Regions from separate parts of the Paenibacillus vortex V453 genome, predicted to be linked through region 4. Evidence: riboswitches for the same ligand, from Rfam matches in the RefSeq annotation. Region 4 holds a riboswitch; each other region holds the start of a gene.
The links. A riboswitch is a leader RNA that binds a small molecule or an ion and turns the genes downstream of it on or off. The one in region 4 is predicted to bind cyclic di-AMP.
Positions count from the first base shown of each region.

Region 1 (5,789 bases), on a different contig from region 4:
CGACGCTGCCCCCGCTGGTCAATGCATTCATGGAGCGCCATCCTGCAGCCGAAATCAAGCTGATTACCGGCAAAACCCATGAAATCGTTTCGTATGTAAGAGATAAGCGGGTGGATGTCGGCATCGTTGCCTCCTCAATCAACCAGCCCGGCCTAAACTGCATTCCGCTGTTTGATGACCACTTGGAGCTTGTCATTCCCTCATCGCACCCGCTGGCTGACATCGAGGACGTCGGAATTGAGCAGCTCCAAGGACTGCCAATGATTATCTTCTCGACCGGAACGTGGTACCGCAAGCTGACGGATGACCTGTTCCACCGCTGGGGCATTATGCCGGATATTCGAATGGAAATTGACTCCTTCGAGGCGATCGTCCGTTTGATTCCTACCTGCAAGGCGGCAGCACTTCTGCCCAAGTCGTATCTCCGTCCGCAGTTATTATCCGATAACGGACTGGTCGACATTCATATTCCCGCACTCATCGAAACCCGTCGAACGACGTCGCTGATTTACGGCCAGGCCTCGGAGCTCAGCAAAGCGGCCAGCAGGTGGATTGACGAGACAGAGATTCTGTTCCGGAGACTGGAAGAGGAAAAATCAAAAAAAACCTGACAGCGATCATAGCCGTCAGGTTTTTCTTCTATATTTATTTCTCAAGCATGTTCACGACTTCAGATTCAAAGCGGTCTACGTTATCATTGGATCCGATAACGACCATAATATCGCCCGAGTTCACCACGTCCATGGCGGTCGGAGCCACAATAATGCCGGTTTGCTTATTCAGGGCTACCACGCTTACGCCATAACGAACCCTCGTATTCAGCTCGCTCAGTGTTTTTCCGTCCATGCAGTCCGTAACCGTCATCTCCACAATCAAATAGTCCTTGGATAATTCGATATAATCAAGCAGGTTCGGCGTAACGAGCTGGTGAGCTACCCGAATGCCCATATCCCGCTCCGGAAAGATGACCCGGTCCACGCCCAGCTTCTCCAGAGCCCGGCCATGCAGGACCGAAATCGCCTTGGCCACTACCGTGGTAACACCAAGCTCTTTCAACAAGATGGCGGATAAAATACTCATCTGGATATCATTCCCGATTGCAACAATCCCACAATCGAAGTTGCGGATCCCGAGTGATTTAAGCACCTCTTCATCTGTAGCATCCGCGACCACCGTATGTGTTAGCAGCTCGCTCATATCCTCGACAACCTCTTCGTTCCGGTCGATGCCGAGCACCTCATATCCCTGTTCCATCAGTTCAAGCGCCAGGCTGGAGCCAAATCGTCCTAAACCGATAATTGCAAATTGCTTTGGTTTCATGTCTCTCCTATACTCCTTATCCAATAATCATTTTGCCTTCCGGATGACGATATAATTCTTTACCCTTTTTCGGCCCTAGTGCATAAGCAAGTGTCAGCGGACCCAATCGTCCTGCAAACATCGTAATACTGATCAATATTTTGCCGAACACGGTCAGATCAGGCGTTAAGCCCATCGAGAGCCCCACCGTACCGAACGCGGACGTTGTTTCGAACAGGATTTCCAGGAACTCCCCTTCCTCTGTCGTGGACAGAATCATGGAGACCGCAAGAACGAGCAGCAAGGCGAGAAGTGCGATGGTTAACGCCTTCAGTACCCGCTCCTGTGCAAGCCGATAACGGAACATGACGATGTCGTCGCGTCCCCGCATCATGGCGATGACCGCACCAACCATTATGGTAAACGTCGTTGTTTTGTATACCGCCCCCGGTTGATCCGGGAGATGCGCCGATAAACATGAGAATCACGATGAAAAACTGTGTGGCCTGCCTTAGGCCCGTAATATCTATAGTATTCGCACCCGCTGTGCGCGGCGTTACGGATTGGAACAACGCTCCTAAGAACTTCCCGCCCCAATTGAGGGAGCCGAGCGTTCGCGGATTGGTGAATTCAAATATGAGAATAACGATAAATCCGAGCAGCAGCAGCGCTCCTGTCATAGAGAGCACCACCTTGGAATGCAATGACAGTCTCCGCTGTTTCCGAAAGTCAATCAGATCAGACAATACAATGAAGCCAATACCGCCTGAAACAATCAAAAACATCACGACTACGTTTACCACCGGATCGTATACATACCCGGTCAAGCTTCGAAAATCGCCAAACAAATCGAAACCGGCATTGTTGAACATGGTCACCGCATGAAAAACACCGTAATATATCGCTTTTCCGATCGGCATATCAAACGCCCACCGGATAGACAGCAGTACAGCGCCACAAGCCTCAATCACGAGTGAGTATAACAATACTCTGCGAATCAGCCTTACGATGCCTTCCATCGAGGATTGATTCATCGCCTCCTGCAGGACAAGACGATCCTTGAGGGAAATTCGCCGTTTGAGGACCAGGGCAAACAAAGTAGCCATCGTCATGAAGCCGAGCCCGCCAATCTGAATCAGCAGCATGATCACGATCTGACCGAAAGAACTGAATGTTGTCCCTGTATCCACCACAACCAGACCCGTTACGCACGTTGCTGATGTCGAAGTGAACAATGCATCAATAAATCCAAGCGGCTCGCCGGTTCTACTGGAAATCGGCAGCATTAACAATGCAGCCCCGATGAAGATAATGGCCGCAAAACCAAGCACCAGAATCTGCGGCGGGGACAACCTGAGCCATTTTAATTTGGAGTTCAATCCGTCACCTTCTTAAAAAAAGTCAAAGAAAAAAGACACTGGAAAACGCAGTGCCCCTTACGGTCTGGTTCCTGTGCTGCAGCCTACGAGGTTAGCTGACGGATTCGGGCATTTCCACAGGTCGCCCTATTCATTATTCTATAGAATAATGAAATTCACCCCAATTACATGGTTCCCCCATTTTCAGTACGAAATTCGGCTGGAATATTCAGTTCCTTGAAGCATGATGTGATTATAACCCAATCCGGTACGTAACCCAACGCCGTTTTTCACCCAAAAAGTCTTTAAAAGAGCTCGAATTGGGCATATTCAAGAATACAAGCGTATGGTTCTCTAACATTTTCGAAACCTTTCATTCATTTTCATCGTTTTATTTCATTATTACCAAATTGGGATAAGCTGCTTATCCCTTTCATATCTATGTTATATTGGCTCTATGCGTTCTTCATCAGGCAGCTCTAATACCCAGTGGAGTATCAACTTTCCAGAGGAGGAAATTCATGAATCGTGCAAGAGAGCCTTTGAGGCTGAAGCCCAACTTGAAGCAGCTCATCGCGCCTGCCGCAGTTGGCCTGATTTTGTTCCTGTTATTTCAGGTATTTCCATCAGCCAATACGGATTCTACCGAGATGGCCACTCCGGATATTATATCCAAAGCACAAGCCCAGCAAGCCGCTTCCAGGTTCGCGCAGGAGCACTTGCAGTTCGCCGCTGCGGAAGCTGAGGAGACATTGATTACATATCAATCCAAATCGGAGCTTTACGGATATTTAGCGAGGGAAAAGAAACTCTCGGAGTACAACAAAACCTTTGAGGCCAAATATCCCTATGACGTATACCGCGTTCGCTTCAGCGAGCCGGGAGGCGATGCCCTCAATGTGGACGTGCATATGCAGAATTCCGGCATCGTCGGGTTCTCGTATGATTTTGCCCGCTCCAGTTATGACCGGATTGAACTGAACAAGGGTAAAGTGCAGAAACAAATGCTCCTTGTCGTAGAGGACGGCATGACTTTGACCGATAAGCAGCAGCTTGCCGAGCCTTGGCTCAAGCGTGCAGGCTACGATATTTCGCATCTGAAGCTGGTTACGCGGGAAGGAGAACCCCGGCTGAAGTACGTGGATCCGGAAACCAAGATCGGCGATTCCGTGCTGGAGCTGCGCTTCACCTTCGAGCACGGGAAATTACGCTCCTATGAGCCATCCTTCTCGATTCCGGCTGCGCATTCCGCTTATGTTAACAAGCAGACTCAAGATGCAACACTGCTGACGCTGGCGGGTTACGGTTTGTTTACCCTGATTCTTGGCATACTTGCCATTGTGTACAGTGTGAAGACCAGAGCTTACACCTCGTTTAAACGCGGCTTGTTCCTATCGGCGCTGCTATTCGTTATTCAAATGCTGAATACGTACAATCTGGTACCCGTGTTCAAATCCGAGGGCATGTCTTCTACCGGCATTCTCGGCATGATGATATTCTATGCGGTCTATTCACTCATCTTCTCCGCGCTGCTCTACTTTTCCCTGGTCGGGGGCAACGGGCTGTGGCAAAAAGAAGACGGCCTTAACCCATGGCCGCGGGCCAAGGAAGCCGGGTATGGACGTTATGTGCTGGATAGCATGAAGCTGGGGTATATGTGGGCGTTCATTCTGCTCGGAGTTCAATCTCTAATCTTTATTGTTCTTGGTCTTACCTTGAATACATGGTCCACAACCGATGCCACGCAATCGCCTTACAATATGCTGTATCCATGGCTGTTCCCTTTGATGGCCTGGTTTGCAGGCATATCGGAGGAAGCCGTATACCGGCTGTTTGGTATCAAAATGGTGAAGAAAATCGTTCGCAATACCTTTGTGGCAAGTTTGATCACCTCGCTCATCTGGGCGCTGGGGCATACGCTTTATCCGATATACCCTGTGATCTCGAGGCCTATCGAGCTGGTCATCATCGGCTTGCTGTTCAGTTACATCTTCTTGAAATACGGGTATCTCGCGGCCATGTTCTCCCACGTCATCTTCAACAGCATTCTGATGGGCCTCAGCCTCGTTATGCTCAAGGATACCGCCAACTTACTGATCGGGGTGTTCTACATGGTGCTGCCGGGAATTGTTGCATATTTGATATACCGTTTCAATCCGACAAAAAAAGAGAAGCCGTATGTTACGACTCCTCCTCACGAAGTGCATTAAGAATTTGCGTTGCTAATTTTTCACCTATGGAAAGGGGCTTGAAGTCTTCGACTGAAGCCTCTTTTATTTTTTTGACCGAGCCAAAATGCTTCAGCAGCAGCTTGCGGCGCTTCTCCCCTATGCCGGGAATGGAATCGAGCTTCGAAGTCACCATCGATTTGCCGCGCTGATCGCGGTGGAAGGAAATCGCAAAGCGGTGAACCTCATCCTGGATGCGCTGCAGTAAATAGAACTCCTGGCTGTCCCGTGGCAGTGTTACCGGCTCCGGTGGATCTCCGATCATTAACTGCGCCGTTTTGTGCTTGGCGTCCTTCACAAGCCCGCATACCGGGACAAACAGTCCCAGCTCATTCTCCAATACATCGATGGCCGCAGAGATTTGTCCCTTGCCTCCATCAACCACGATAAGGTCGGGAAGCGGCAAGTTCTCCTTCAAGACGCGCTCGTACCGCCGCCGAATCACTTCACGCATCGTATCATAATCATCCGGTCCCAGGACGGTGCGGATTTTGTATTTGCGGTATTCCTTTTTATCCGGCTTCCCATTGGTGAATACCACCATGGCCGATACCGGATTGCTCCCCTGTATGTTCGAGTTGTCAAATGCTTCAATCCGGTTGAGCGACTGGAGTCCAATCACTTCACCCAGATTAGCCGCCGCAACCGAGGTGCGTTCTTCATCGCGCTCGATCAACCGGAACTTCTCGTCCAGGGAAACCCTCGCATTATCCGATGCCATGCCCACCATCTGTTTCTTCAAGCCCCGCTGCGGCACGTGTACCTTCACTCCAAGCCATTCCTGCAAGGCGGCAGCCCCGCCGGCGGCATCCACGATACCCTCTGCCTCCGCCTTCTCCTCTTGAGCCTGGACTAAGGCTTCCTGCAGCTCTTCCGCAGAACCTGCAGTTGGCTGGCTCGCCGA
Region 1 is NZ_ADHJ01000049.1:133,849-139,637, forward strand. It holds gene PVOR_RS26185 (LysR family transcriptional regulator) at 1-611, shown strand, start outside; gene PVOR_RS26190 (potassium channel family protein) at 646-1,320, opposite strand; partial or broken gene PVOR_RS26195 (TrkH family potassium uptake protein) at 1,337-2,678, opposite strand; cyclic di-AMP (ydaO/yuaA leader) riboswitch at 2,744-2,889, opposite strand; gene PVOR_RS26200 (CPBP family intramembrane glutamic endopeptidase) at 3,179-4,867, shown strand; gene uvrC (excinuclease ABC subunit UvrC) at 4,839-5,789, opposite strand, start outside.
Region 1: it holds a riboswitch for cyclic di-AMP, as region 4 does, so the genes downstream of both, PVOR_RS26195 (TrkH family potassium uptake protein) here and PVOR_RS02385 (C40 family peptidase) in region 4, are expected to answer to the same signal.

Region 2 (5,789 bases), on a different contig from region 4:
CTTTCTGATAGTTTTAATTCCTCTTGAGTCTTTTGCAGTTCGCTATGTGCAGGAAGCGCGGATACAGTAATTGCTGCAAATACCGTATTTAATAACATTACCAAAGCCAAAAAAGCGGCTACTTTTTTAATTACTCCCCAAAAACTCAAAAAATCAACCCCTTACTGTTATTTTTTGTAATTAACACGAATAATATATATTAAAATCCTAAAATTTAACAAATGAAAAAAGTTGTGTTTTCTCTAAAAAAATAGTGTGATTATGAATTTATAATAGTAAAAATGGTATATTATAATATTTACAGTTATCTCTTTTACATATGGCGAACTTTTCTACTTCAATTGTCTGCAAATCGAAAAATCAATCGGAACTATAATGATTTTAAAATGCTCAATAAAAGAATCTTCGGCATGCAAAGAAACCTCTCCACTATCGTAATGGAGAGGTTTCTTTGCATGCCGGAAAGCCAGAATCGCTCCGACACGGCCATTGCCTGCGTGATATGTATGTCTTCCTGCATGCCGTCATGATTTTTGCATATGAGTTAAGGTAGAGGTGCATTTGGTTTACCTTACAAAGGGGGCGCATGCATGGACGGAACCGAGTTTTACCGTAAAGTGATCCTGACGGTGTCCGGCAATAAACTCGTGAAGTGGCTGTCGATCAAATACGGAAGGAAATTGGCAGGCCGATTCATTGCCGGCAATACGCTGGATGAGGCCTTGGATGAAATCGAGAGGCTCAATGCGAAGGGCATTCTCGTCACGCTGGATCATCTGGGGGGAGGGCATTACGACGCTGGACGAAGCGGCCGAATACCGCGAGGAATATTTGAAGCTTGTGGAGGGAATCGCACAGCGGGGAGTGCAGTCAAATGTGTCATTGAAACCGACGCAGATGGGCATGGCACTGGACCTTGAGAAGGCTTACGAGAATATCAGGTCGGTGGTGAAAAAGGCGAAAGAGTTTCGCAATTTCGTGCGTCTGGATATGGAGGATTCGCCATATACCCAGGCGACAATCGATATGACGCTGCGGCTCCATAAGGAGGGGCTGCCCAATGTGGGCACCGTGATGCAGGCCTACTTGTTCCGCACGGAGGAAGACGTGCGAAGCCTGATGGAGGCGGGGGTCAATCTGCGCCTGGTAAAGGGGGCATATAAAGAGCCCGGAACCATCGCCTTTCAGCAGAAACGCGAAGTGATCGATAACTATAAAAAATTGATCAAAATGCATTTCGATCAGGGAGCGTACACTGCGATTGCCACGCACGATGACAATATCATCGACTGGGTCAAGGTGTTTGCCGAGCAGAGCCGCATAGAGAAAGAGGATTTCGAATTTCAGATGCTGTACGGGCTGCGAATGAACGATCAGGCTGCGCTTGCAGAGGATGGCTATCGCATCCGTTGTTATATGCCCTACGGGACGATGTGGTACCCGTACTTCACCCGGCGGCTGGCGGAGAAGCCGGCTAACCTCATGATGGTGCTGAAAAATATGTTCAAGTGAGGGGTGTGAACACCGCCCTTACCTTAAAAGAAATAATAAGCTTGCGAGCAATCCATCAGGAAGGACCGCTCCAGCGGGAGGCTGCCTAGGCGTTCGCGAGTTACATGCTGGTGCAGGTTCTTCTCCAGATCGGCTAACGCCGATACGGCGAGCAGCATCCGAGTGGATCCCCATTGCTGCTGCTGCTGAGCATAGCGTATGGCCTCAGTCACGGGCATGCCCCGCAGCCTTGCAAATACAGATGCCCAGCGGACCAGATCTGCGAATTCTCTCGTGCTCGGCAGGGCATATTCCGCATAACCGGCTGCTTCTCCGCAGCTGATTTTGAACAAGCCGCAGTTCCAGCTTCGATCACTCCAGGGGATAAAGCGTTCAGCCGAGCCCCAGTCGAAACGGAACATCTCCATATAGCGGATGGGCTCTTCACATATTGTTGGCGCTGTTTGGATGGCTGTTGCCTGTGCTTCGAATTCGATGAGTTTCGTCATGATCTACGCTCCCTTATAAGATGTTATATGCAAGACAAAAAGGCCTGGTGAGCAGAGAAACCCCGCTCTCCAGGCCTTTTTCCGGTTAGCAGCCGATGAAGCGGCCGCTTTAGCTTGGCTGGATCGTGTTCTCTCTAAATACGCCTACGAGGTTAGCTGTCGGATTCGGGCTTGAGAGCGCCCTACCACAATGCCTGGTCAGGCATCGCGGATTCACCCCATTCACCAACAGAAGTCCTATCGGTGATATTGGTTCCCCCGTCTCCCGATCTGTCGGGAGCTCAGCGTATAACGTGTGTTTCGAATAGATGGATGAATCATACGCCGGAGGCAGCCAAAAGTAAATGACCGTATTTGACGCATACATTCCGAAAATCGATGAAATCCGTAAAAGAAAACGTGTACATTTGGTATTGTCATCTATTATCATGGCAAAATCTCAGTATCTCGATGGATTGCGATAAATTCGAGAAAACAAGAGAAATACATAGTATAAAGCAGTATTCGAGAGATAATGAAGACATACTGGTTAGATCTTGTTCCACATTCAGCCACACGTGTTTCTGAGCTCATTTACATCCCGCACGGCCGGACGTATGATACGAACTATGAATTGACGGATGATTCCAAGAGCAGGGCACAGCGGCAGCCGGTCGATAAGATTCATAAGGATACAAGGCAGTGTGAGAGCTGCGGTGCTCCTTTATGAATGAGAACCTCGGCGAAGGCACCATGGGTCTTCCAGAGGCTCAGGGTCAAGCGACTCTCACGGCTTGACTCTGACGGCTGTACAGTTCTGCCAGGCTTGGAATATAAGTCAATAGCTAATTGAATAACATGCTACTCGTTTTCAATTTTCGCTGAGTCCTTGAATGGAAAAGGAACGGGGGAACCAGTCGGGAGATGAACTTGATCTCTCAGGGGTGAATCCCATAGACAAGATAACGGTCTATGGGTAGGGCGACTCTCACGCCCGAATCCGTCAGCTAACCTCGTAAGCGTATCGAGAGAGGCAACGATTGTCGTGGACTTTAGCCACGGTGTATTTCACCGTGGATGAATAAGAAGCCTGCGGGAAGAGTTCTTCTCCTCCCGCAGGCTTCTTTTTGTTGCCTTCTCTTTCTGAAACTTAGGAGGAGAAACACATGGAGAAACCGCAGGATTTCATCTTGGTATCCGCCCCGAATAAGGCCGGGGAGGAATTTATCCGCCAGCTGATGTACAAACATATTTCGTTTGCAGCTATAGCCAACAATCGGGCCGAGCAGGAGAGGATGATGGAACTGGGCTGCAAAGACATTATTCTGATTGATACCAGAGACGAGTCAACCTGGATCATTCCCGAGTTTCCCGTCAGCAAGGTGTTTCTGTTCGAAAGCAGCTTGAATCTGTGCTGCCGCTATTTGCGGATTTGCCGGACATGGACAACAAAGTCGATTTACGTCATTACCCACTCCAGCAATCCGCGGTTGATATATAAGGGACTGGGCGCCGATGTGGTGCTTCATACGAACCATCATCAGGTATCTTTCCTGATTTCGTCCATTGTCAGCTAGTTGCAGATTTAATGCCAAATACGGTTCGTGGAGGATTGGATTATGCAGGATTTTTATATGGTGCTCATATTAGGAGGGACCTACGGACTGTTCATGCTGTTTATGTCCTGGTGTGGACGCGTGGTTTCAGAACCGGAGGCTGATCAGCCGTGATCATATTATTGGTATGTACGCTCTTTATTTTTCTGTATTTGATTTATGCGCTGGTTCACCCTGAAAAATTCTAGGGGAACCGCTGAAGGAGGAAGGCACTCGTCATGGGCATTATACAAATTGCCATCGTTATTCTGGTTCTGGTGCTGCTGGTTAAGCCGCTCGGAACCTATCTATATCAGGTATTTCGCAATGAAGATAACCGAACCGATAAATGGTTCTCCTGGGCAGAGAAGCCGATATTTGCACTGATTGGCTTGAAAGACCGCAAGGGGATGACCTGGAAAGGGTATGCTCTCAGCTTTGTCATTACGAATATCATACTGGTAGCTTCAGGCTACCTGATTCTGCGGCTGCAAAAGGTACTGCCGTTCAACCCGAACGGAATCGATAATATGGAATCAACCTTGTCATTCAATACGATCATCAGCTTTATGACCAATACGAATCTGCAGCATTACAGCGGAGAGTCGGGGCTATCCTATTTTGCGCAGATGGCTGTCATTACGATGATGATGTTTACATCGGCGGCGACCGGGCTGTGCGTGGCCATCGCTTTTATCCGGGCAGTGACCAGTAAGGGGACAACCGTCGGCAACTTCTTCGAGGACTTTGTGAAGGCTCATATCCGGGTATTCATTCCGGCGGCCTTCATCATTGCAATGGTGCTGGTCGCCCTGCAGGTGCCTCAGACCCTGAAGCCTGCGCTCAGCGTGACCACGATGGAAGGAAGCGAGCAGCAAATTGCGGTAGGTCCGGTGGCTGCTCTTGAATCGATCAAGCATCTGGGCACCAACGGCGGCGGATATATGGGGGTCAATTCGTCCCATCCGTTTGAGAATCCGTCCCCTCTGACCAATGTGATTGAGATCCTGTGCATGTGGAGCCTCGGTGCTGCGCTTCCGTATACATTTGGTTTGTTTGCCAAGAGCCGCAAGCAGGGCTGGATTATATTCTCTGTGATGATGACCTTGTTCATCGGCTTCTTGTCTCTGAACTATGCCGCTGAATCAAACGGCAATCCGGCACTGAACCGACTGGGGATTGATGCATCTCAAGGCAGCATGGAAGGTAAGGAAGTCCGGTTCGGGATCGCCCAGTCCTCGCTGTTTACTACAGTGACGACGGCGGCTACGACCGGTTCAGTTAACAACATGCATGATACACTCACGCCGCTTGGCGGAATTACGCCGCTGTCCCTGATGATGCTGAACTCTGTTTTTGGCGGAAAAGGCGTCGGACTGATGAATATGCTCATGTATGCGATACTGGCTGTGTTCCTGGCCGGGCTTATGGTTGGGCGAACGCCTGAATTTCTGGGCAGAAAAATAGAAGCGCGGGAAATGAAGCTGATCGCCATCGTCATTCTGGTGCACCCATTTATCATTTTGGCTCCGACGGCGCTTGCCCTGATGACGGATGCCGGGCAGGCGGGCATTACCAATGCCGGCTTCCATGGCATCTCACAGGTGTTGTACGAATACACGTCATCCGCAGCCAATAACGGTTCCGGGTTTGAAGGACTTGCAGATAACACGCCGTTCTGGAACATCACAACCGGGCTCGTCATGCTGTTCGGCCGTTATATCTCGATGATCGCTCTGCTGGCGGTCGGCGGTTCACTGATGCGGAAGCAATGGGTACCGGAGACACTCGGGACGTTCCGAACAGACAATAAGCTGTTTGCCGGCATTCTCCTCGCGGTGGTTCTGATCATCGGCGCATTGACTTTCCTGCCTGTGCTGGTGCTCGGCCCGATTGCTGAGCATCTGACGATCCGTTAATTAGAAAAGGTGGCCTATTACCATGAATAATACGAGAACCAAAGTGATGTCCAAAGAAATGGTCAATCAAGCGCTGAAGGACAGCTTCATCAAGCTGAATCCAGCTTTCATGATGAGAAATCCCGTGATGTTTGTTGTGGAGGCCGGAACCTTGGTGGTTCTGCTCATGACACTGTTTCCATCCTATTTCGGTACAGAAGGCAGTACCGGATTCAATCTGACGGTGTTTGTGATTCTGCTGTTTACGCTGCTGTTCGCGAACTTTGCCGAGGCCCTTGCCGAGGGCAGGGGTAAAG
Region 2 is NZ_ADHJ01000008.1:39,493-45,281, forward strand. It holds gene PVOR_RS03970 (YpjP family protein) at 1-149, opposite strand, end outside; partial or broken gene PVOR_RS03975 (proline dehydrogenase family protein) at 591-1,512, shown strand; gene PVOR_RS03980 (hypothetical protein) at 1,536-2,000, opposite strand; cyclic di-AMP (ydaO/yuaA leader) riboswitch at 2,126-2,297, opposite strand; cyclic di-AMP (ydaO/yuaA leader) riboswitch at 2,849-3,017, shown strand; gene PVOR_RS03985 (hypothetical protein) at 3,146-3,556, shown strand; gene PVOR_RS32955 (potassium-transporting ATPase subunit F) at 3,706-3,783, shown strand; gene kdpA (potassium-transporting ATPase subunit KdpA) at 3,814-5,493, shown strand; gene kdpB (potassium-transporting ATPase subunit KdpB) at 5,516-5,789, shown strand, end outside.
Region 2: it holds a riboswitch for cyclic di-AMP, as region 4 does, so the genes downstream of both, PVOR_RS03980 (hypothetical protein) here and PVOR_RS02385 (C40 family peptidase) in region 4, are expected to answer to the same signal.

Region 3 (5,789 bases), on a different contig from region 4:
GCCAGTGAGCCGAGGGACATGCCGTGAAAGGCATTCGTGAAGCACAGAACGGTGCTACGCCCTGTCACTTTCCGCGCGATCTTGAGCGCTGCCTCTACCGCATTCGTGCCGGTCGGACCGGGGAACATCACTTTATGATCCCAGCCTCGCGGCTTTAGAATGACTTCCTGAAAGCGGGTCAGAAAGGTCTCCTTCGCTTCGGTAGCCATATCCAGACTGTGTGTAACACCATCCTGCATCATATAATCAACCAGCTTCTGTCGAATCTTCTCATTGTTGTGTCCGTAATTTAACGCGCCGGCGCCGGCAAAAAAATCAATGTATTCATTGCCTTGCGTATCCCACAGCCTTGCATTCCGAGCCTTGTCAAAGACCGTCTGGAAGCTGCGGCAATAACTTCTTACTTCCGATTCCAGATTGTTAAACACCGTAAGCTTCGGTTTCTCCATGACTTGATTGTCCATAATTCCCTCCATTGGTCTATATGTCATTGAAAAAAGGGCCTATCACGAATAATGGCTCATCTTCATGTGACGTTCCATCCGGGAACATCTCCGCTCCATAACCTACGGTTACGGTGCTGGGAATGGATTTCTCCTCGGCATAACCGAGAAATAACCTGCGGGATGCCATGTTGCTTGGCGATACCGTTGTTTCAATGAAGCGAACGCCGTGACATGCCCTCTGGTTCATGAGTCCTGTCAGCATGGCCTTCGCAATCCCTTGCCTCCGATGCGAGCCGGCAACGGCCACCTGCCATACAAACAGCGTTTCCGGATTACGCGGTGAGCGGAATGCAGAGATAAAACCGATGATGTCTCCTTCGTGCTCGGCGATCATACAGGTATCATTGAAATAGTCTCCAAGCAGCATATAGCAATAGGGGGAATTCAGATCTAGTGATCCGGTATCTCTTACGAGTTCCCACACCCGGGCGCCATCCTGCGCTTCAGGTCTGCGATAAACGATGTCCACTCCAGTATCAACAATCATTCTATACAAGCACCTCTTTCCATGATCAGTCCCCTGCTCATTTCTCAATTAGAGCGGAATCGCTGCAGAAAGTTTTGCAGCCGCTCGCTCCGGGGATTATCGAATATCTCCTCCGGCGTCCCCTGCTCGACGATCAAGCCGTCCGCACCGAATATGACCCGGTCGGCGATTTCCTTGGCAAAATCCATTTCATGCGTAATCAGCATCATCGCCATATCGCCTTCTTCCGCGATTTCCCGGATCACCTCCAGCACCTCGCCTACCAGCTCCGGATCCAGAGCCGAGGTCACCTCGTCGAACACCATCACCTTCGGCCGCATGACCAGCGCTCGTGCGATAGCAACACGCTGCTTCTGCCCCCCGGACAGATTGGCCGGGTACATCTTCAGCTTGTCGTCCAAGCCGACTTTGCCCAGCATGGAGACGGCCCGCTCCTCCGCCTCCTCCTTGGATAAACCCAGCACTTTGCGCGGGGCCTCCGTCACATTGCGAAGCACACTCATATGCGGGAACAGATTAAAATGCTGGAAAACCATACCGACGCTGCAGCGCATTCGATGCAAATGCTTCTCGTTTGCCCGAACAAGCCTGCCCTTCTCTTGCATATGCCAGAGAAGCTCACCATCAACCTCGATGGTGCCTTCGGTCGGTTCCTCCAGTGTCATTAACATCCGCCCCATCGTCGTTTTGCCCGAGCCGCTCGGACCAATAACAGCCACCTTTTCTCCAGGCTGCATCTCCAGATCGATGCCTTTAAGCACCTGGAGATCACCAAACGACTTCGTCACGCCCTTGTATCTCACCATCGGCTTCACTTCCGCTGCCGGGTTTGGATCAGGCTGCGGCACCTCGGCTCCGGCAAACGCATCAATTACTACTGCGTTCAATAGACTCCCTCCTTATTTTCCACGCTGCAGATTCATTCGTTTCTCCAGCCTTTGCACCAGCAAAGACGCGATATAACTGATAATCAGGAACAGAATGCCAACCAGCGTATACGGCTCGAATGCACGAAACGACTGGGAAACGATATTCTTGGCTGTCAGCATCATCTCAACAAGCGTAATGGCACACAGAATCGGTGTCTCCTTAAACATGACAATCAAATAATTGCCCAGCACCGGAATAATAGGCGGCACCGCTTGCGGCAGAATAATGCTCCGCCAGGTTTGAGTTTTCGTGTAATTCAGAGCAGTTGCAGCTTCCCACTGCCCCTTGGGGACCCCTTCGATGCCAGAACGATACACTTCGGACAGATACGTACTGTAATGCAGCCCAAGACCGATCACCCCGGCATAGAAGGCCGGAATGGAGATTCCGGTAAGGAGCGGCAGACTGTAGTACAGGAAGAAGACCTGAACCAGCAGCGGTGTATTGCGGATAAATTCGATAATACCTTTGGTCATGAGCGACACAGGCTTCCACTGGCTTCGAGCAGCAAAGGCAAGCAGCAGCCCGATTATCAAGGCCACCACAAAAGCGCAGAGCGTCACCCATACCGTCATTTTTAATGCACTCAGCAATTCCGGCAGGATATCAAACACATAATTCCAATCCCACATCCGCTATAGCCTCCCCGTCGTCCATTTACGCTCCAGCAGCCGAACTGCCATCGAGACAAGCGTAGCTATGACAAAATACATAAGAAGCAGCAGCACCAGAATCTCGGTTGTCCAGGAAATATAGTTGTTGCGCAGCACCATGGCCTGATACGTCAGATCCGCCATCGTGATGAAATAGACAAGTGACGTAGATTTGATGAGTTCCACCAGCTGATTTCCGAATGGCGGGAGCATTCGCAGTGAAGCTTGAGGCAATATAACATTCCACATCCTTTGCCATGGCTTCATATTAAGCGCCACCGAAGCTTCCCACTGTCCTTTTGGAACAGCCAGCACCGCGCTTCGGACAATCTCGGAGCCATATGCGCCAAAGTTGAATCCAATCGCAAGGATGGCTGCCAGCATTTTGGGAAGCTCAATGCCGATAAACGGAAGAGCAAAATACAACCAGAACAGCTGCACCAGCAAGGAGGTTCCCCGAAAGATTTCCACATACACGGCTGTAACCGTGCGGACGATCCACAGCTTCGACAGTCTGGATAAACCGGCTGCGAAGGACATGGCAATGGCCAGAACAGCTGAAAAGAAGGCGACCAAAACCGTAATCTCCGCTCCTTTCAGCAGAGTAGGAAGAAAATCGATCCATGAATTCGGCATACTATTCACCGCAAAGCGCAGCGGCTGTCATCTCGCCCGGCAGCTCTTCTTCGGTAAATCCAAACTTCTGCAAGATCTCCAGCAGCTCACCTGACTCCTTCATTTTTTCAAGCTCCGCATTATAAGCCTCCTGGAATTCGGTATCCGCTTGACGGAATGCCGTGGCCCCATAGCCCCGAACGCTTTCACCGTCGATGACCGGCTGTTCGAAATCCGCGACGCGTTCGATGTTGTCATCGCTGGCCGAATCGAGCATCGCCTGCAGGGACGGTCCCGTCATGGTAATCGCCTGCACCCGGTCTGCCTGGAGGGCACTGATGGCCGAGGCCTGATCGGGAACCTGTATGATCCGGTCCGAAGGGATGCCTGACTTCTCCATATAGCCGATTTCAACCGCGCCAGTCATGACGGCCACCTTCGCCTGATCATCCTTGGCAATATCTTCGTAACTTCCGAGTCCACTTGGATTCCCTTGCTTCACGGCAAGAGCTTCCCCTATGCTGTACTCCGGATTAGCAAACAAAACGGCGGAGCAGCGGTCCGGATTGATGAACATGCCTGCAGTGATCAGGTCAAACCGTTCCGCCTGAAGCCCGGCAACCAGGGAGCCGAACTCCGTAAGCTCACCTCTCATCTCCTTAATGCCAAGTCGCTCCAGAATGACACGGGCAATCTCAACGGCTTCGCCTGTAAGCTCCCCGCTGGCCTCTTTGTAGGCATAAGGCTTTTCATTGGCAAAACCTACGGTAATGTACCCCTGCTCTTTGGCCCGTTCCAGCGTGCTCCCCTTATCGCCGCAGGCCGCGAGCGATACCACCATAACCAATGACAACAACAGCACAACAACTTTCTTCAACACCTTCCACAACCTTTCGCAATGACTTTGTCGTTCCTAAAAACGGCATGATGAAATTATCCATGTTAACACATGTGTTAACTCGGATATGTGACATTCAGACACACTTGCACAGTCCGGGGGCTCAGGGGAGAGGTTGCATCCATTTCCCTGTGCCTTGTAAACCCAAACCGTCTGACTGATTCAATTGGCTAAACATTAGCAGGCATTGCCCTCCTCTTTTGCAGAATACAAAAAGACCACCAAACAGGGGATCTAGACATAGCTCCGCCAGCAGGGGGTCAAAAAATAGAGAAAAGGCCCCTATAGAGAATAAAGGGCCTTTGTTATGAACATCCATTATGTATACAAGACCCATCCACTGCTGACGAGGTTAGCTGACGGACTCGGGTAAGATGGTACCCTACACTCGTGAATTCAAGTGACTCGCCCCTGATGAAACTGGTTCCCCCGCTCTCCGGAAATGTATGCCGGAAACTAAGCGTGTGTTCATGATAAAGGGAAGCTCAGTAAAAGTCAAACCCCTGGAGCTGCATTTTCTGGAAATTCGGAGGTGAAATCAGCGCTCTTCCAAGGCATATTAGTAGCCATAATCTCCACAAATTCAGGGCTGTCCCCTGCCTGTCGCCTCCTTGTTCGGAGGTGTGTTTTTCGCTATACAGCAGGCATTGCGCCCATCAGATAACAGATAATTCATGCGGTAGATCATTCATGACATGAATCATGAACGATGCAGAGGGGACAAGCCCTCAACTTCGAAACAGAATTTTTTTTTTTCTAACACGATCCACTTATAAGCTTTGTTAGCCCCCAATTTCGCTATTCCAATATCATCACGATCGCTTTTTTTCGCTATTCGTTTATAGACTGATTCCTCAGAGGCTATCGTACATTCTTAAAATAATAGGTATATATCTATCATTTATAAGCTGTTAACCCATGCGGCTAAGAGAGCATTTGCGTAGTATAAAGCAAATCTAAAGGAGGTGCTTGATTTGGATCGTTCTTCTAGAAAGAGAAAATTGTGTGCTCTTAAAAAGATAGAGAAAAAAGTACTGCACGCCAAGAAAAAAAGATGTCCTGATAACGGCAATAGTGGTAAAGGTGGACACAAGCCGATTCGTCGCCACTGTGTCAGAGGTCCCCGCGGACCGGTTGGACCGCAGGGACCTCTTGGACCAGTCGGACCTGTGGGGCCGGTTGGAGCTCTTGGACCCGTTGGACCGGTCGGGCCAGCTGGGCCAATTGGGCCTGCTGGACCTGCTGGATCGTCAACAGGCATTCCGGGTCCAACAGGACCTGCAGGACCCGTTGGACCTGTTGGACCTGTCGGACCTGCCGGTGCTGCTGGAGCGATCGGACCCGTTGGTCCTGCTGGAGCCGTCGGCCCTACTGGGCCAACAGGGGCTACTGGGTTGCCAGGTGGAGGAGCGATCATTCCTTTCGCATCCGGCATACCTCTTGCGCTTACAACCATTGTTGGAGGTTTGGTCGGAACGGTTGGTCTCGTAGGCTTCGGTATTTCGGGTACCAACCGTTACGCTCGCTGGCGGAACGATCGACCTTACGGGTGCGGGAGGTACTGCGCTTGACTTTGCTTTCAATACGCCACGCGCAGGCACCATCACGGCAATTTCCGCAACCTTCAGCAACACCTTGGCACTCGACCTGCTTGGAACTACTGTTACGGTCACAGCCCAGCTGTACAGCGCTCCGGCTAC
Region 3 is NZ_ADHJ01000053.1:152,376-158,164, forward strand. It holds gene ectB (diaminobutyrate--2-oxoglutarate transaminase) at 1-464, opposite strand, end outside; gene ectA (diaminobutyrate acetyltransferase) at 481-993, opposite strand; gene ehuA (ectoine/hydroxyectoine ABC transporter ATP-binding protein EhuA) at 1,038-1,880, opposite strand; gene ehuD (ectoine/hydroxyectoine ABC transporter permease subunit EhuD) at 1,893-2,555, opposite strand; gene ehuC (ectoine/hydroxyectoine ABC transporter permease subunit EhuC) at 2,559-3,212, opposite strand; gene ehuB (ectoine/hydroxyectoine ABC transporter substrate-binding protein EhuB) at 3,214-4,068, opposite strand; cyclic di-AMP (ydaO/yuaA leader) riboswitch at 4,416-4,562, opposite strand; partial or broken gene PVOR_RS33195 (hypothetical protein) at 5,207-5,506, opposite strand; gene PVOR_RS32920 (exosporium glycoprotein BclB-related protein) at 5,626-5,789, shown strand, end outside.
Region 3: it holds a riboswitch for cyclic di-AMP, as region 4 does, so the genes downstream of both, ehuB (ectoine/hydroxyectoine ABC transporter substrate-binding protein EhuB) here and PVOR_RS02385 (C40 family peptidase) in region 4, are expected to answer to the same signal.

Region 4 (5,789 bases):
CTATCCTGAACTTCTGGATGCCGATAGCAAGGACATGATTGAAGAGTATCCATCCAATGAAGTCGGCTATTTCGGTGACGGGCTGACTTATAAAGGATATGCCAATGGTAAGCTGAGTTTCGATTTCAAAAACCCTTTCTTGGGGAAAACCGCGAAGCACACCTACACACTGCCTTTTTAAAAAAAACAGAAAACCGGCAGGATTCGTTATGAATCCTGCCGGTTCTTTATTATGTCAGGCTTATCATATAACTTGCCGATTTCATGATTCCGTTGTCTGAAGAGCATCCTTGAACTACGTCCGGTGAAGCATTCCACCATTCTTCGTTGCGTGAGATCAACAGTTCACGCAGCGCCTTCTTCTCTACATCACCCAGGCCATCCAGATTGATTTTGCGTTTCATGGCCGCATCCATTTTATTGACATGATCCGCGAGGATCTTCCAGCCTCGGCGGGCCTCATGGTCTATCCACATCTCGCAGGCAGTCATGCCTGCATAATGCTGACCTTCCACAGTACGGTCTACAGCCACCCACACGATCCACACCTGGCGTCCATTGGGAACGTCATCGCGATTCATGCTGAAACGAATTCCCTTCTCCACCTTGCTCTTGGCATGCATCGCTCCAATATCCACTCGAGCCTCACCATTGTCGATGATGACAGGAGACAAACTATTCAGATCGATGGAGCCTGATCCAAACCCCTTATGCTTACTCTTGCTATTAATAATATTCAAAGCAATCTGCTTCTTGGCACCCTGCTTCTGATCTTCATTCTCCACTGCTGCCGACCTCCTATATTCAGAGCCGATCCTTACGTGACGGCTGCCAAATTTGATAACCATGTCCCAATAATTTTATTTTAACTAATAATCCCCCAAAAGCAAACATATACATGCACTAGATGCTTGTCAACGGGAGGTTGTTCGATATGGTCCCACCACGTGCCAAAGTCTTTCTATCATCCTTGCTCGCCCTTGGATTGCTTGCAGGATCGATGCCGATATTTCTGAATCCAGGGTCCTCAGCGTCCGCCCTTGCCCCAAATGCGGGCAAGCCCTCGGTCTCCGCCGTGGAGAAGTCCCCTCTCTCGCCGCCTAAGGTGCAGCCTGATGTTCCCGCTCCGGCGCTGAGCGACCGTTTAGTGGAATATCACATGGATGTTCGGTACGAGCCTGAAGAGAACAAGCTTAAGGGCAAACAGACACTCACTTGGACCCATCCAGGCAAAAAAAGCGTAAACGAGCTGTACTTTCATTTGTATCCCAATGCATTTTCATCCAACGAAACAACGTTCATGAAGGAATCGGGCGGCAGATTGCGTTCCGATCCTATGCCTGATGACGGATACGGCTCCATGACCATTACCAGCGTGAAAACAACCGAAGGCCTGGCATTGACGCATCGCCTTCAATTCGTTCAACCGGATGACGGCAATATCAAGGATCACAGCCTTGTCAAACTAAGATTGCCAAAACCCATAAAAAGTGGGGAAAGCATCACCATCCATATGGAGTTTGAAGTCGAGCTTCCCAAAATATTTGCGCGCATGGGCACCACCGAGAATTTTATTATGGCTGGCCAATGGTTCCCTAAAATTTCAGTCTATGAGCCGGCAGGTCTTCGTGGAAGAACGGATGAGGGATGGAACCTCCATCAATATCACGGCAACTCCGAGTTCTATTCCAACTTCGGCATCTACAGCGTTCGAATCCGGGTTCCCGAAAATTATATTGTTGCCGCTACCGGATTCCCGACGAAGCCCGCACAGAAGACGAATGGCGAGAAGGTTTATCAATTCTATGCGGACGATGTCCATGATTTTGCCTGGTCAGCATCACCGAACTTTGTCACGGCAGAAGAAGCCTTCTCTGCGCCAGGTGTACCGGGTGTCCGCATCAAGCTGTATCTCGATCCTGTGCATAAAGACTTAAAGGACCGATACTTCGATGCTGCCAAATCCGCACTTGCTTCGTTTGGTAAATGGTATGGATCCTATCCATACTCCACGTTGTCCATCGTGGTGCCGCCTGAATCGGGCAACGGTGCCGGCGGCATGGAGTATCCGACGCTGGTAACTGCCTTCGGTGCCAGAAATGATTCACCGGGGTACGAGCTGGAACGAACCGTCATCCATGAGATCGCCCATCAATATTTTTACGGGATTATTGCGAATAACGAGTTTGAGGAAGCCTGGCTGGACGAGGCCTTTGCGACCTATGCTGAAGAGAGAGTGATGGAGAAGGAATACGGTATTACCTCCAACACCGCAGCTCAAGGAGCGTCGATTACCTCACCTGCACCGCTGAAAATGGATTCCTGGAAATACAGCTCCCACGAAAACTATGCACTGAACGTTTACACGAGAGGGAAACTTGTACTGCAAGGCATAGAACGGCAGGTCGGTCCGCGGATGATGGAGAAGATTCTGAACACCTATGTCCCAGAAATACCGTTTCAAGCACCCCACCACGTCCGACTTCCAGAAGGTTGTTGAACAAGTAAGCAAAACCTCCTGGCAGTCTTATTTTGACCAGTATGTATATGGAAACCAAATGGCGGACGTCGCAATCGATCTGATCAAAACCAAAAATAAAGGGACGCAGGACAATCCAGAGTATGAATCTACGGTCAAGATTACAAGCAAAGACGGAGATGTTACCGATGTCCCGATCATATTTGCGTTCGAGGACGGCAAGACCGTGGAGCGAACCTGGAGTGGCAAGGACGGTAAAGTCACTTACACTCTGGACTACACCTCGCCGCTATCCTGGGCGATGGTTGACCCGAAATACTCTATGGTTCTTGAGAACAAACATATCAATAATTATATGAAGGCAGGAATGGATCCGAAAGTGGTGACACGCTGGAATCTCAGCATTACCAAACTCGTGGAGACGCTGTTCGGCAGCCTGTCATGGTGAGGGGTGAGCACATGAAAACTTATGCAGGCCAAGGGTGGACCAGTGTTAAAGACCAATTATACGTCTCTATTCTGCTCTTCTTATACCGTTTGCTGTGGGGATATTGCCTGTACCGACTTGTAAAATCAGCCGTCGTTCCCCTTCTGATGCGGTATCCAGACTCTGCACCTAACGAACTGAGCCGGCTATTGTTCTTCTACGAGGGAGAGATGAGCCTGACGTTAAGCAATACGGTCCATACCTACGGATGGCTTCTGGCTGGATTGCTGCTCATCCGGATGGTGCTCACCCCGCTCATACGGGCAGGCATCTTCTATAACCTCCACCAGGAAGCCCAAGGTGAACGCGGCTTGTTCTTCTTCACGGGAATGCAGAAGCTGTGGAAACCCGTGACGATATTCTATCTGATCGAGTTGATCCTCACCTTTGCTCCCGGCTACTGGATTGTGCCCAAAATTCTCCCGATCCTGCTCAACGGCATCCAGGAGCCCGCTCTGCTGTTCCACGCGCTGCCCTATGCGGCAGGCTGGTTCCTGTACGCCTATCTGATTCGGATATCCCTGCTCTATATGCAGTTTGGCCGTATCGGTGATTCCGGTATGATCAGCTCTATTCTAACTCTCTTCAACAATCTGGGCACGGCAGTCCTCCTGTCCATAACCGTGGGCGGTGCCGCCGTTGTTATACTTCTGCTCCTTAGCTCTGCCTCACTCATCTGGGCAGGACTGATCGGTTTAATTATTCAGCAGGCCTCCTATTTTCTAAATGGACTTTTCCAAATTTGGGTAATTTCCTCCCAGTATCATCTGTGGAAATCATCATCCTCACAGCACTCCTAGAAGTTACATTTCGTTACAATAGTATGATCGACAGGCTCGCGAATAAACTGTAACCGGAAGCGACATGGATCTTAATCCCTGCCATTTTTACAGAAAATAGGATTTCATTTATCCTCCATATTACAAATTTCAGAGCGCGAAATTACAAAAAAAACCGTTCCAGCATGACTGGGACAGGTTTTTTTGTTTAAATATACACTTTCCTCGTTTGCCAAAATGTTAATACTCTGCTAAAATAACGAATATGTTAGTAACAACTTTGTCATCTTTACTGTAACTTTTGCTGGAACTATGTTATTTCGTTAATCATGTTGGAACGTCAGACGTCAATGAATGGGTTCATCAACATTTTAAGGAGCCGAATTCCCATATCGATTGGGAAGCGGGGGATCCGTTTTGGGTGAATTGATCTCGCAAGAGAGGGATCATAGGGGACCTTCAACCGAACCCTTAAGCTAACCTCGCAGGCATTGGAAGGAGCATTTCGTTTTGAAAAAGAAGTTAACGGCCGTTTCTCTCGGCCTGGCCCTCGCGCTCACATTAGGGACCGGAAGCGCTTTCGCCGATTCCAAATTAAATACCGCAATCAAACCAGCCATTGGTGTATCTTATAAAACAGGTGGAACCACAACAAATGGTTTTGACTGCTCCGGCTTCACCACCTATGTTTACAAGAAGCTTGGTCTCAGCCTGCCACGAACATCTACCGCTCAATACAAGGTAGGTACGGCAGTATCCAAGAGCAATTTGAAAGCTGGCGATCTCGTGTTCTTTAACACATCCGGTAAAGGTGTATCTCATGTGGGTATTTATGTTGGGGGTGGAAAGTTCGCTCATTCCTCATCTTCTCGCGGTGTCATTGTCAGTCCGCTAAGCCAAAGCTATTACGCACAGCGCTATGTGGGCGCTAAGCGAGTGATGAGTCAAAGCACGTACAAATCTGTAGCTGTAAACTACAACTAATTGGAACTTTATTGATTTATCCTTATAAGAGAGCCCTGGAGTTTTGAGATTGTGCCGATCTCACCCAGCGGCTTTTTTCTTTTGTTCACTGTGTATACCTCTATAACGTTTGGGACAACGAAAAAGTTCCCGCTTTTCAAAAAAAATATAAATTTTATTAATCCAGAAACAACTTCATCAGCATTATTGGCAGCCCTTCATAAAGATCCTTACCTTTTATATACCCTTCCCGGCCTTCATTAAACGCATATTGGAAAATAATTGATTATACCTGACACTTCGACAGCTGATGCTATTGAATAATAGCGAAAGTCATCAAGAAATAATTGCCAAGCTTGTTTGCTGTCTGATAGAATGGGTACAGTAACAACTTTGTCATTAATGTAAGTGCTTTAATACATAGATTACGATTGCCGAATTCCCATGGATATGGGAAGCGGGGGAACCATTTACGGGTGAATTGATCTTGCTGTCAAGGGATCATAGGGGACCTTCAACCGAACCCTCAAGCTAACCTCGCAGGCAGCGGAAGGAGCTCTTCATGCTGAAGAAGACGTTATCAGCGGCAGCCCTGAGTATTACGTTACTGTTCACTTCAGGCATTGGCAGCGTGTTTGCCGATAGTGCGCTGGACCAGGAAATTGATAAGGTATTGGGTACAAGATATAGTTATGGAGGTACAACCACGAGCGGATTTGACTGCTCCGGTTTTACCATGTATGTGTATGCCAAACTCGGCCTGAAGCTCCCGCATCAATCCGGCTCTCAATTCGATATGGGGACAAGCATAACCCGCAAAGATCTGCGGGCTGGCGATTTGGTGTTCTTCAATACAACGGGGAGCGGTATATCCCATGTTGGCATTTATGTAGGCGATGGCAAGTTCGCCCATGCTTCGTCGAATCGAGGTGTCGTCATCAACCGACTTGCTGAGGATTACTATGATCAGCGTTACGTCGGTGCCAAACGCATCATGAGTGATGATAAGTATGAACAATCGGCCGATACATCATCTTAGATGATAGAGGCTGACGATCCAGTGCACAGACCTACTGCCCGT
Region 4 is NZ_ADHJ01000005.1:16,637-22,425, reverse strand. It holds gene PVOR_RS02405 (copper amine oxidase N-terminal domain-containing protein) at 1-181, shown strand, start outside; gene PVOR_RS02400 (YwhD family protein) at 231-785, opposite strand; partial or broken gene PVOR_RS02395 (M1 family metallopeptidase) at 935-2,927, shown strand; gene PVOR_RS02390 (hypothetical protein) at 2,939-3,766, shown strand; cyclic di-AMP (ydaO/yuaA leader) riboswitch at 4,113-4,251, shown strand; gene PVOR_RS02385 (C40 family peptidase) at 4,256-4,729, shown strand; cyclic di-AMP (ydaO/yuaA leader) riboswitch at 5,131-5,269, shown strand; gene PVOR_RS02380 (C40 family peptidase) at 5,274-5,747, shown strand.